2 regions of the Mycolicibacterium doricum genome follow, and region 2 is predicted to be linked to the other one. Evidence: riboswitches for the same ligand, from Rfam matches in the RefSeq annotation. Region 2 holds a riboswitch; the other holds the start of a gene.

Region 1 (4,398 bases), 3.5 Mb from region 2:
GAGCGCCGTCGCCAGGGGCACCGAATCCAGACCGATGCGGGCACCGACCCCGACGCGATGGTCGGTGACACCGGCCAGTCTCACCTCGGTCACGTCGGCACCCAGATCGGCGAGCAGACGGCCGACCGCGGTCATCGGACCGGACGACAGGTCGAGGATCCGGACCCCGGCCAGCGGCGGGTCGTAACGTCCGGTCATCGATCAGTTCCGGCGCGCGTCGCGGAACGGGATGTCGCGGTCGACTTCAGGCTCCTTCGGCAGCCCGAGGACCCGCTCACCGATGATGTTGCGCTGGATCTGATCGGTGCCGCCACCGATGGAGGTGAAGTACGCGTTGAGTGTCAGGAAGTTGATGTCGTCCGCTTCCGGGTTGTCCGGCCCGGCCAGCAGTGCCTCCGTTCCGATGATGGTGGTCTTCACTCGGGCTTCGGTGTGCAGGATGGCGGACATGGCGAGCTTGCCCAGCGACATGATCGAGCTGGACGTGCCCATCGAGGCCGATTCCTTCGCGCGAGTGTTGTTGAGCCCGTTGAGTTCTCGCAGTGCTAGCGCCGTGGCCAGCGAGTCCCGGATGACCGGATCGCCGAGGCGGCCGTGTTCGCGGGCGAGTTCGACGAGGCTGTCGGCGCGCGAACTGTTGCGGGACCCGCGACCGGTGTCGCCCATGATGGACCGCTCGTAGGCCAGTGCGGTCTGCAGTACCCGCCAGCCGTTGCCGGCACCGCCGACGAGGAAGTCGTCGGATACGTGTGCGTCACTGATGAACACCTCGTTGAAGTGCGATTCTCCGGTGATCTGCACCAGCGGCCGTACCTCGATGCCGGGTTGTTTCATCGGCAGGATGAAGAAGCTCAGGCCCTTGTGTTTGGGGACATCCCAGTCGGTGCGGGCGAGTAGCAGCCCGTAGTCGGCCGTCGCTGCTCCGGAGGTCCACACCTTCTGACCGTTGACCACCCACCGGTTGCCGTCGCGCACTGCGGTCGCGTGCACGCCGGCGAGGTCCGAGCCGGCACCGGGTTCGCTGTAGAGCAGGCAGGTGGTGGCGCGCTCGGTGAGGAAGTCGCGCATCAACCCTCGCTTGAGGCTGTCGCTGCCGAACCTCAGGACGGTGTTCGCCGGGATGCTGTACTTGTCGCGCCGCGCGCCGGGAGCCCGGACGGCCTTGAACTCCGTCTCGATCACCGACGCCAGGTGGTTCGGGTACGCCCGGCCGAACCACTCGGCCGGGTAGGTGGGGACCGCGTAGCCGGTGTCGAGCACTTTCTCCAGCCAGGCGACCCGTTCGGGGGACGCCACCCACGGATCGCTCGACCTCGGCAGGCCCTTCCAGTTCTGCGCCAGCCAGTCGCGCACCTCGGCGCGTAGGTCGTCGCCGCTCGGAGTCGTGTCGGTCATGGGTCAGGCGCCTTTCGACTGCAGGTAACGCTCGCGATGCAGGCGTGGGCCGCCGAACAGCTGCAGGCCGGTGCGGGCGCGGCGGAGGTACAGGTGTGCCGGATGCTCCCAGGTGAAGCCGATTCCGCCGTGCATCTGGATGGCCGCCGCGGTGGTGTCCCGGTACGCCTCGGCGCAGGCGAATCCGGCAAGCGCGATCGCTCCCGCGGCGGTGTTGGGGTCGTCGTCCCACCGGGACGCGGCGTTCTGTGCGGCCGACGTCGAGGACTCGACCTGGAGCAGCAGATCGGCGGCCATATGCTTGAGCGCCTGGAAACTACCGATCGGGCGGCCGAACTGGATGCGGGTCTTGAGGTACTCGATGGTGATCTCGAAGATGCGGCGGGTACCACCGCACTGTTCACCGGCGAGCGCGATCGTCGCGAGGTTCAGGGCCTGTTGCACGGCGTCCCAATCGGCGGTGCCGAGGCGACGCGCCGGGGTGTCGGCGAACGTGACGATCGACAGCCGCACCGACGGGTCGAACACCGTGGCCGCGACGCGCTGCACACCGGTGGCGTCGGTACCCACCTCGTAGACGCCGATGCCGCCCGGGGCTTGCGCCGCAACCAGCAGGATGTCGGCGACCTGTCCGTCGGTGACGTAGTGCGCACTGCCGGTCAGTCTGCCGTGGGTGTCCGCGCGCACGTCGACACCCTCGGCGGTCCAAGTGCCGGCCCGCCCGGTCACCGCGACCGTCCCGATGGCGGTCCCGTCGGCCAGGCCGGGCAGCAGCCGCTGGTGGTCCTCCCTGGTGCCCGCGGTCTGGATCAGTGCAGCCGTGAGCACCGCGCTGGAGATGAACGGCGACGGGAGGAGCGCGGCTCCGGTCTCCTCGGCCACCGCCTCCAGCTCGGCCGCTCCCAGCCCCACGCCGCCGTACTCGGCGGCGATCACGATGCCGGTGACTCCCTGGCCGGCCAGCCGGCACCACAGGTCGCGGTCGAAACCGTCGTCCCCGGCCAGCACCTGCCGCACGTCCTGCTCAGTGCATCGGCTGCGCAGCAGGTCCCGGACCGCCTCCTGCAGCGATGCCCGGTCGGCGACGTCGATCGTCATGGCGAACCGCCTTTCCTGTCGTCGGGGACATCTTGCGCGCCGATGCGGGGGGTGTAAACGACTTGGGACGACCTCGGGTTTTTCGATGGGGACATCCGCAGGTAGCTGCGCTACTTTGGAGCGGATAACCCACACGGGAGTGCACACCGAGTGCGCTGAGAGGACGGCTGAGGGCCGTCGACCGTATGAACCTGACCGGGTAATGCCGGCGTAGGGAGTGATCGATGACCGATGTGTCTCCACCTGTTCCTGTGACCGGACGTAGCTACCGCTGGCGCGTCGTCGACATCGTGGTAGCCAGCGTGCTGGCCGTGGCGTCCGGTCTGGTGTTCGTCATGTGGAACGTCGCCTCGAACCCGATCGGTGCGCCGTTGAGTGCGCTGCTGCCGGGACTGCAGGCGCTGCTCGGAGGTGGCTGGCTGTTCGCCGGGGTGCTCACCGCGATGGTGATCCGCAAGCCGGGCGCGGCGCTCTACGGGGAACTCGTCGCCGCGACGGTGTCGGCCCTGGTCGGCAACCAGTGGGGCGTCATGACACTGGAATTCGGCCTCGTGCAGGGACTGGCCGCCGAGATCGTGTTCGCCGGTTTCCTCTACCGGGTGTGGAACCTCCCGGTCGCCGTGCTGGCCGGGGCCGCCGCGGGGCTGGCCATGGCGATCAACGAACTCGTGTTGCTGTACCCGGGTTCCACGTCGGCCTTCGCGGTGGTCTACGTCGTGTCGGGCATCGTCTCCGGTGGCGTCCTCGCCGGTGGGCTGTCCTGGTGGGTGGTCCGAGGACTGGCGAAAACCGGCGCGCTGTCCCGCTTTCCGTCGGGCAGGACAGGCTCGCCGAGCGACGCCCGGCCATGACCACGGGCGGTGTCGCGGTCGCCGCCCTGGGTTGGCACTGGCGTCATGCCGGGCGCTCGACGTGGGCGGTACGCGACCTTTGCCTCACCGTCGAGCCGGGGGAGCGGGTGCTGCTTCTCGGCGCCAGCGGATCGGGCAAATCCACGCTGCTGCAAGGGCTGGCCGGCCTTCTCGGTGGCAGCGAGGACGGCGACGGAGCAGGGCGTCTACTCGTCGACGGGGTGGCACCTGCGCAGCGACGCAGCCGCATCGGCATGGTCCTGCAGAACCCCGACTCGCAGGTCATCCTGTCGCGGGTCGGCGACGACGTGGCGTTCGGGATGGAGAACGTCAACGTCGCACCCGAGGCGATCTGGCCGCGGGCAGGGCGGGCGTTGGCCGCCGTCGGGCTGACAATGCCGCTTCACCATCCCACGTCGCGGCTATCGGGGGGTCAACAGCAGCGGTTGGCACTGGCCGGTGTGCTGGCCATGGACCCCGGCCTCATCCTGCTGGACGAGCCGACCGCCAATCTCGATTCTGCCGGTGTGGTGGAGGTGCGCGACGCCGTCACCGCGGTGGCCTCGCGGACCGGCGCGACGCTGATCGTGGTCGAACACCGAACCACGGTATGGCTTCCCGTGGTCGACCGGGTGATCGTGCTCGGGCCCCGAGGTGAGGTCGTGGCCGACGGGCCGCCCGCACGCACCGTTGTCCGGGAAGGCGCGCACCTGACGCGCGCCGGTGTGTGGGTGCCCGGCGCCGCCCTGCCGTGCGTCGATCGCCGCGGCGCACCGGGGGAACCGCTGGCCGAGGCCGTCGAGCTGTCGGCCGGATACCGTGGCGGCCCCCGAACCGAAGAGATGGACTTCGACATACCCAGGGCCGCGGTCAGTGTGGTCACCGGTCCGAACGGAGCGGGCAAGACTGCGCTGGCGCTGACCCTGGGCGGGCTGCTCCCACCCCGCGGTGGGCGGGTGGAGGCACTGGACGGGTTCGCCCCGGCCGCTGGTCGCCGGGAACCCCTCCAGTGGCGATCCCGGGAACTGCTCACCCGGATCGGCAGTGTGTTCCA
Region 2 (4,398 bases):
CACCGGGTCGACCACCAGCGGCGCCGGTTGCAGGCGGCGCCAGGTGTCGGCGACGGCGGTGATGATCTCCGAGGAGGCCAGCATCCCGGTCTTGGCCGCCTGGATGCCGATGTCGGAGACCACCGCCTCGATCTGGCCGATGACGACGTCGATCGGGATCTCGTGAAAGCCCCTCACGCCCACCGAATTCTGCACGGTGACGGCGACCACCGCGACGCAACCGTGGACGCCCAGCATGGCGAAGGTGCGCGAGTCGGCCTGGATACCGGCGCCGCCGCCGGAGTCGGTGCCCGCGATGGTCATCACCCGTGCCGGGGTCTGACCGGGCGGCGTGAGTGGCAGGTAGTTCACGAGGTCAACGGGAGGTAGACACGGTTGCCGTGCTCGGCGAACTCGGCCGATTTCGCATCCATGGCCTCGCGGATGGAGTCTTTGAGATCGGCGGTGATCCGCATCGAGCAGAATTTCGGGCCACACATCGAACAGAAGTGGGCGCTCTTGGCCGGCTCGGCCGGCAGCGTCTCGTCGTGGAAGTCCCGCGCGGTGTCGGGGTCGAGGGACAGGGCGAACTGGTCGTGCCAGCGGAATTCGAACCGCGCCTTCGACAGTGCGTCGTCGCGGTCCTGGGCGCGCGGGTGCCCCTTGGCGAGGTCGGCTGCGTGTGCGGCGATCTTGTAGGCGATGACCCCGTCCTTGACATCCTTGCGGTCGGGTAGCCCCAGGTGTTCCTTCGGTGTGACGTAGCACAGCATCGCGGTGCCGGCCTGGGCGATCATCGCCGCCCCGATGGCCGAGGTGATGTGGTCGTAGGCGGGTGCGATGTCGGTGGTCAGCGGACCGAGGGTGTAGAACGGCGCGTCATCGCAGAGTTCCTGTTCCAGCCGGACATTCTCGACGATCTTGTGCATCGGCACATGGCCCGGTCCTTCGATCATGACCTGCACACCGTGGTTCTTCGCGATCTTCGTCAGCTCACCGAGGGTGCGCAGCTCGGCGAACTGCGCCTCGTCGTTGGCGTCGGCGATCGACCCGGGTCGCAGCCCGTCACCGAGCGAGAACGTCACGTCGTAGCGGGCCAGGATCTCGCAGAGTTCAGCGAAGTGGGTGTACAGGAACGACTCGGTGTGGTGAGCCAGACACCACGCCGCCATGATTGAACCGCCACGGCTGACGATGCCCGTGACACGGTCGATGGTGAGGGGAATGTGGCGGAGCAGCACCCCGGCGTGCACGGTCATGTAGTCGACACCCTGCTCACATTGCTCGACGACGGTGTCGCGGTAGACGTCCCACGTCAGCCGCGTCGGATCGCCACCGACCTTTTCCAACGCCTGGTAGATCGGCACCGTCCCGACGGGGACGGGTGAGTTGCGCAGAATCCACTCGCGGGTCAGGTGGATGTCGCGCCCGGTGGACAGGTCCATGATCGTGTCGGCGCCCCAGCGGGTCGCCCAGACCATCTTGTCGACCTCTTCGGCCATCGACGACGTCACCGCCGAATTGCCGATGTTGGCGTTGACCTTCACGCTGAATGCCTTGCCGATGATCATCGGCTCCAGTTCGGGATGGTTGTGGTTCGCCGGGATCACCGCACGCCCTGCGGCGACCTCTGCCCGGACGACCTCGGGAGGTATGCCCTCGCGGGCCGCGACGAACGCCATCTCCGCGGTGACCTCGCCGGCGCGGGCCCGCTGCAACTGCGTGCCGCGGTCACCGACGACGCGGGTCCGTGGCTGCAGGCCCCTGCTCAGGTCGATGTCGGCCTCGGGGTCGGTGTACGGACCCGACGTGTCGTACAGGTCCAGGTGCTCCCCGTTGGTCAGCTCGACCCGCCGGAACGGCACCCGCATGCCGTCGACGTCGCGGTAGACCTTGCTGCTGCCGGTGATGGGCGCGCACATATCAGTCATCGAAAATCTCCCTACGCCGGAATTACCCGGTCAGGTTCGGACGGTCGACAACCCCAGTTGTCCTCTCAGCACGCTCGGTGCGCGCTCCCGTGTGGTCGGTGGTGCGTCGCTCAACGTAGCGCAGATCGCCTGCGAGGGAAACCGCGGGAAGGCCGAGGCGCAGTCCCGGCCGCTCGCCGTCGAACTACTGCCCACGTGACACCTACTGCCCACGTGACACCTACTGCCCACGTGACACCTACTGCCCACGTGACACCTACTGCCCACGTGACACCGGGCAACGATGACGATCCGGCCCACACCACCCGTCAACTGCTGCCAAGATACGTGGGTGCCCCTGCAGCTGATCAGCCGCGATGCGGAGTTGAGCGCTGTCGACAACCTGCTCGCCGCAGTGTCGACGGGCACCTGCGTGCTGGTGCTCGAAGGCGACGTCGGGATCGGCAAGAGCACCGTGTGGCGCGCCGGCATCGAACGCGCCCGCGCCCGCGGCTTCCGGGTGCTGTCGGCGAATGCGGTGCCCAGCGAATCGGCGCCCGCATACTCGTCGCTGGCCGAGTTGCTCGCCGACGTCGACACCGCCGTGCTCGAGCACCTGCCAGCACCGCAGCGGCTCGCGATCGACCGGGTCCTTTCGCACGCCCACGACACCGGCCCCGGCACCGATCAGCGTGCTGTGGCCGCCGCCGTCCGCTCGGTGCTCGAACGGCTGGCCCGGGACAACCCCGTGCTCGTCGCCATCGACGACATGCAGTGGCTCGACCCGCCGACCGCCGCCGTCCTCGGGTCGGTGGCGCGTCGGTCCTCGGGGGCCATCGGCTTCCTCGCCACCGTGCGCGGGGGCGACGGTGATCGCACCGACCTGCTGCTGGAACCGTCGCGTCCGGAGCGCCTGAACCGAGCCCAGGTCAACCCCATGACGGTCGGCGGCCTCCACGCCATGATCAGCCATCAGCTCGGCCAGTCGCTGACCCGCCCCAAGATGGACTGGGTGTACCAGGTCTCGGGCGGAAATCCGGTCTACGCACTCGAATTGGCGCGGGCGCTGAACCAGGACACCGCCTTCACCGGGCAACTGCCCGCCACCCTCGCCGATTGGGTGCGGACACGGATCGCGGGCCTGCCCGACCACACCCGGGAAGTGCTGCTGGCCACCGCCTGTATCGCGTCGCCCACCGTGGACCTGGTGACGCGGGCCGTCGGAGACGACGTCGAGCGCACCGTCGCCGCCCTGGAGGAGGCCGAACGACACGGCATCGTCGAGATCAACGGATGCAAGGTGGCCTTCGGGCATCCTCTGCTGGCCCGCGGGGTGTACGCCGAGGCGTCGCTGGACGCTCGACGGTCGATGCACCGCCGACTGGCCGACATCGTCGAGAACGCCGAGTTCCGAGCCCGCCACCGCGCTCTCGCCAGCGACGGCGCCGACGAGCAGACGATCAGGGCGCTCGACGAGGCGGCCGAATCGGCACATATGCGTGGCGCTCCCGCGGTGGCCGCCGAACTGCTCGACATGGCGCGCGCCTGCGGCGGTGATTCCCCGGAACGGGGCTTGCGGGCGGCGGCGTGCCACTTCGAGGCGGGGAACACGACACGCGCACGAGAGGTGCTCGAGCAGAGCATCGCCGAGATGAAACCCGGTGAGATGCGAGCCAGGGCATTTCACCTGCTGGGTCTGGTGCGGCTCTGGGACAACTGCTCGGCCGATGCCCCGACGCTGCTCGAGCGGGCCATCGAGGAACCGGGTGTCAGCACCGATCGGCGGGTGCAGATGCTGGTGATGCTGGCGTTGATGGAGTTCAACGCGGCGCGCGTGGACAACGCCGTGCAGCGTGCGGAAGAGGCGGTGGCCCAGGCCACGACGGTGCGGCGAGCCGATCTGGTCAGCCAAGCCCGTCCGATGCGCGCGATGATGCGGTTCCTGATCGGTGAGGGCATCGACGAGGCGGAACTGGCGGGTGTGTTCGACTTCGACGAGCCGCAGGACATGCCCCTGGCGGCGCGGCCGCGCACGCTGCACGCACTGCTGATGCTGTGGACCGACCGCCTCGACGAGGCGGCCGACCAGTTCACCGCGATCGCCCGACACAGCATCGAACGGGGTGACGAAAGCGAACGGTCGTTTCTCGACTTCCACCTCGCGCAGGTCAACATCTGGCGGGCAGAGCTGCGCGCGGCGGAGCGGGTGGCTGTGGACAGCGTCGAGCGTGCGCTGCAGTCACACGGCGATCTCCCGCTGTTCATCGCGCTGATCGTGCGTGTGATGGTCAGCGCTCACCTCGGCCGCGAGGAGCAGGCCCGCCGGTTCGCGGCGCAGGCGTTCACCGTCGGGGAGCGCTGCCGGTCGAGCCGGCTCGGGGTGTGGGTGGTCGCCACTCTCGGATTCCTCGAACTGTCACTCGGCAACCACCGGGCCGCCGTGGACCTGCTCAGCCCGGCGGTCGAGGGGTGGTCGGCGATGCCGTCGTCCACGGAGCTCGTCACGGCG

What was found. Region 2 has a riboswitch for thiamine pyrophosphate ahead of thiC (phosphomethylpyrimidine synthase ThiC). Riboswitches for the same ligand answer to the same signal wherever they lie in the genome.
Region 1: another riboswitch for thiamine pyrophosphate. It lies ahead of G6N07_RS18370 (ECF transporter S component); the one in region 2 lies ahead of thiC (phosphomethylpyrimidine synthase ThiC).

What each region holds. Positions count from the first base shown of each region.
Region 1 is NZ_AP022605.1:3,751,818-3,756,215, reverse strand. It holds partial or broken gene G6N07_RS18385 (CoA transferase) at 1-198, opposite strand, end outside; gene G6N07_RS18380 (acyl-CoA dehydrogenase family protein) at 202-1,395, opposite strand; gene G6N07_RS18375 (acyl-CoA dehydrogenase family protein) at 1,399-2,493, opposite strand; TPP riboswitch at 2,617-2,727, shown strand; gene G6N07_RS18370 (ECF transporter S component) at 2,718-3,344, shown strand; gene G6N07_RS18365 (ABC transporter ATP-binding protein) at 3,341-4,398, shown strand, end outside.
Region 2 is NZ_AP022605.1:268,052-272,449, forward strand. It holds gene thiD (bifunctional hydroxymethylpyrimidine kinase/phosphomethylpyrimidine kinase) at 1-303, opposite strand, end outside; gene thiC (phosphomethylpyrimidine synthase ThiC) at 348-1,910, opposite strand; TPP riboswitch at 1,901-2,011, opposite strand; gene G6N07_RS01270 (helix-turn-helix transcriptional regulator) at 2,242-4,398, shown strand, end outside.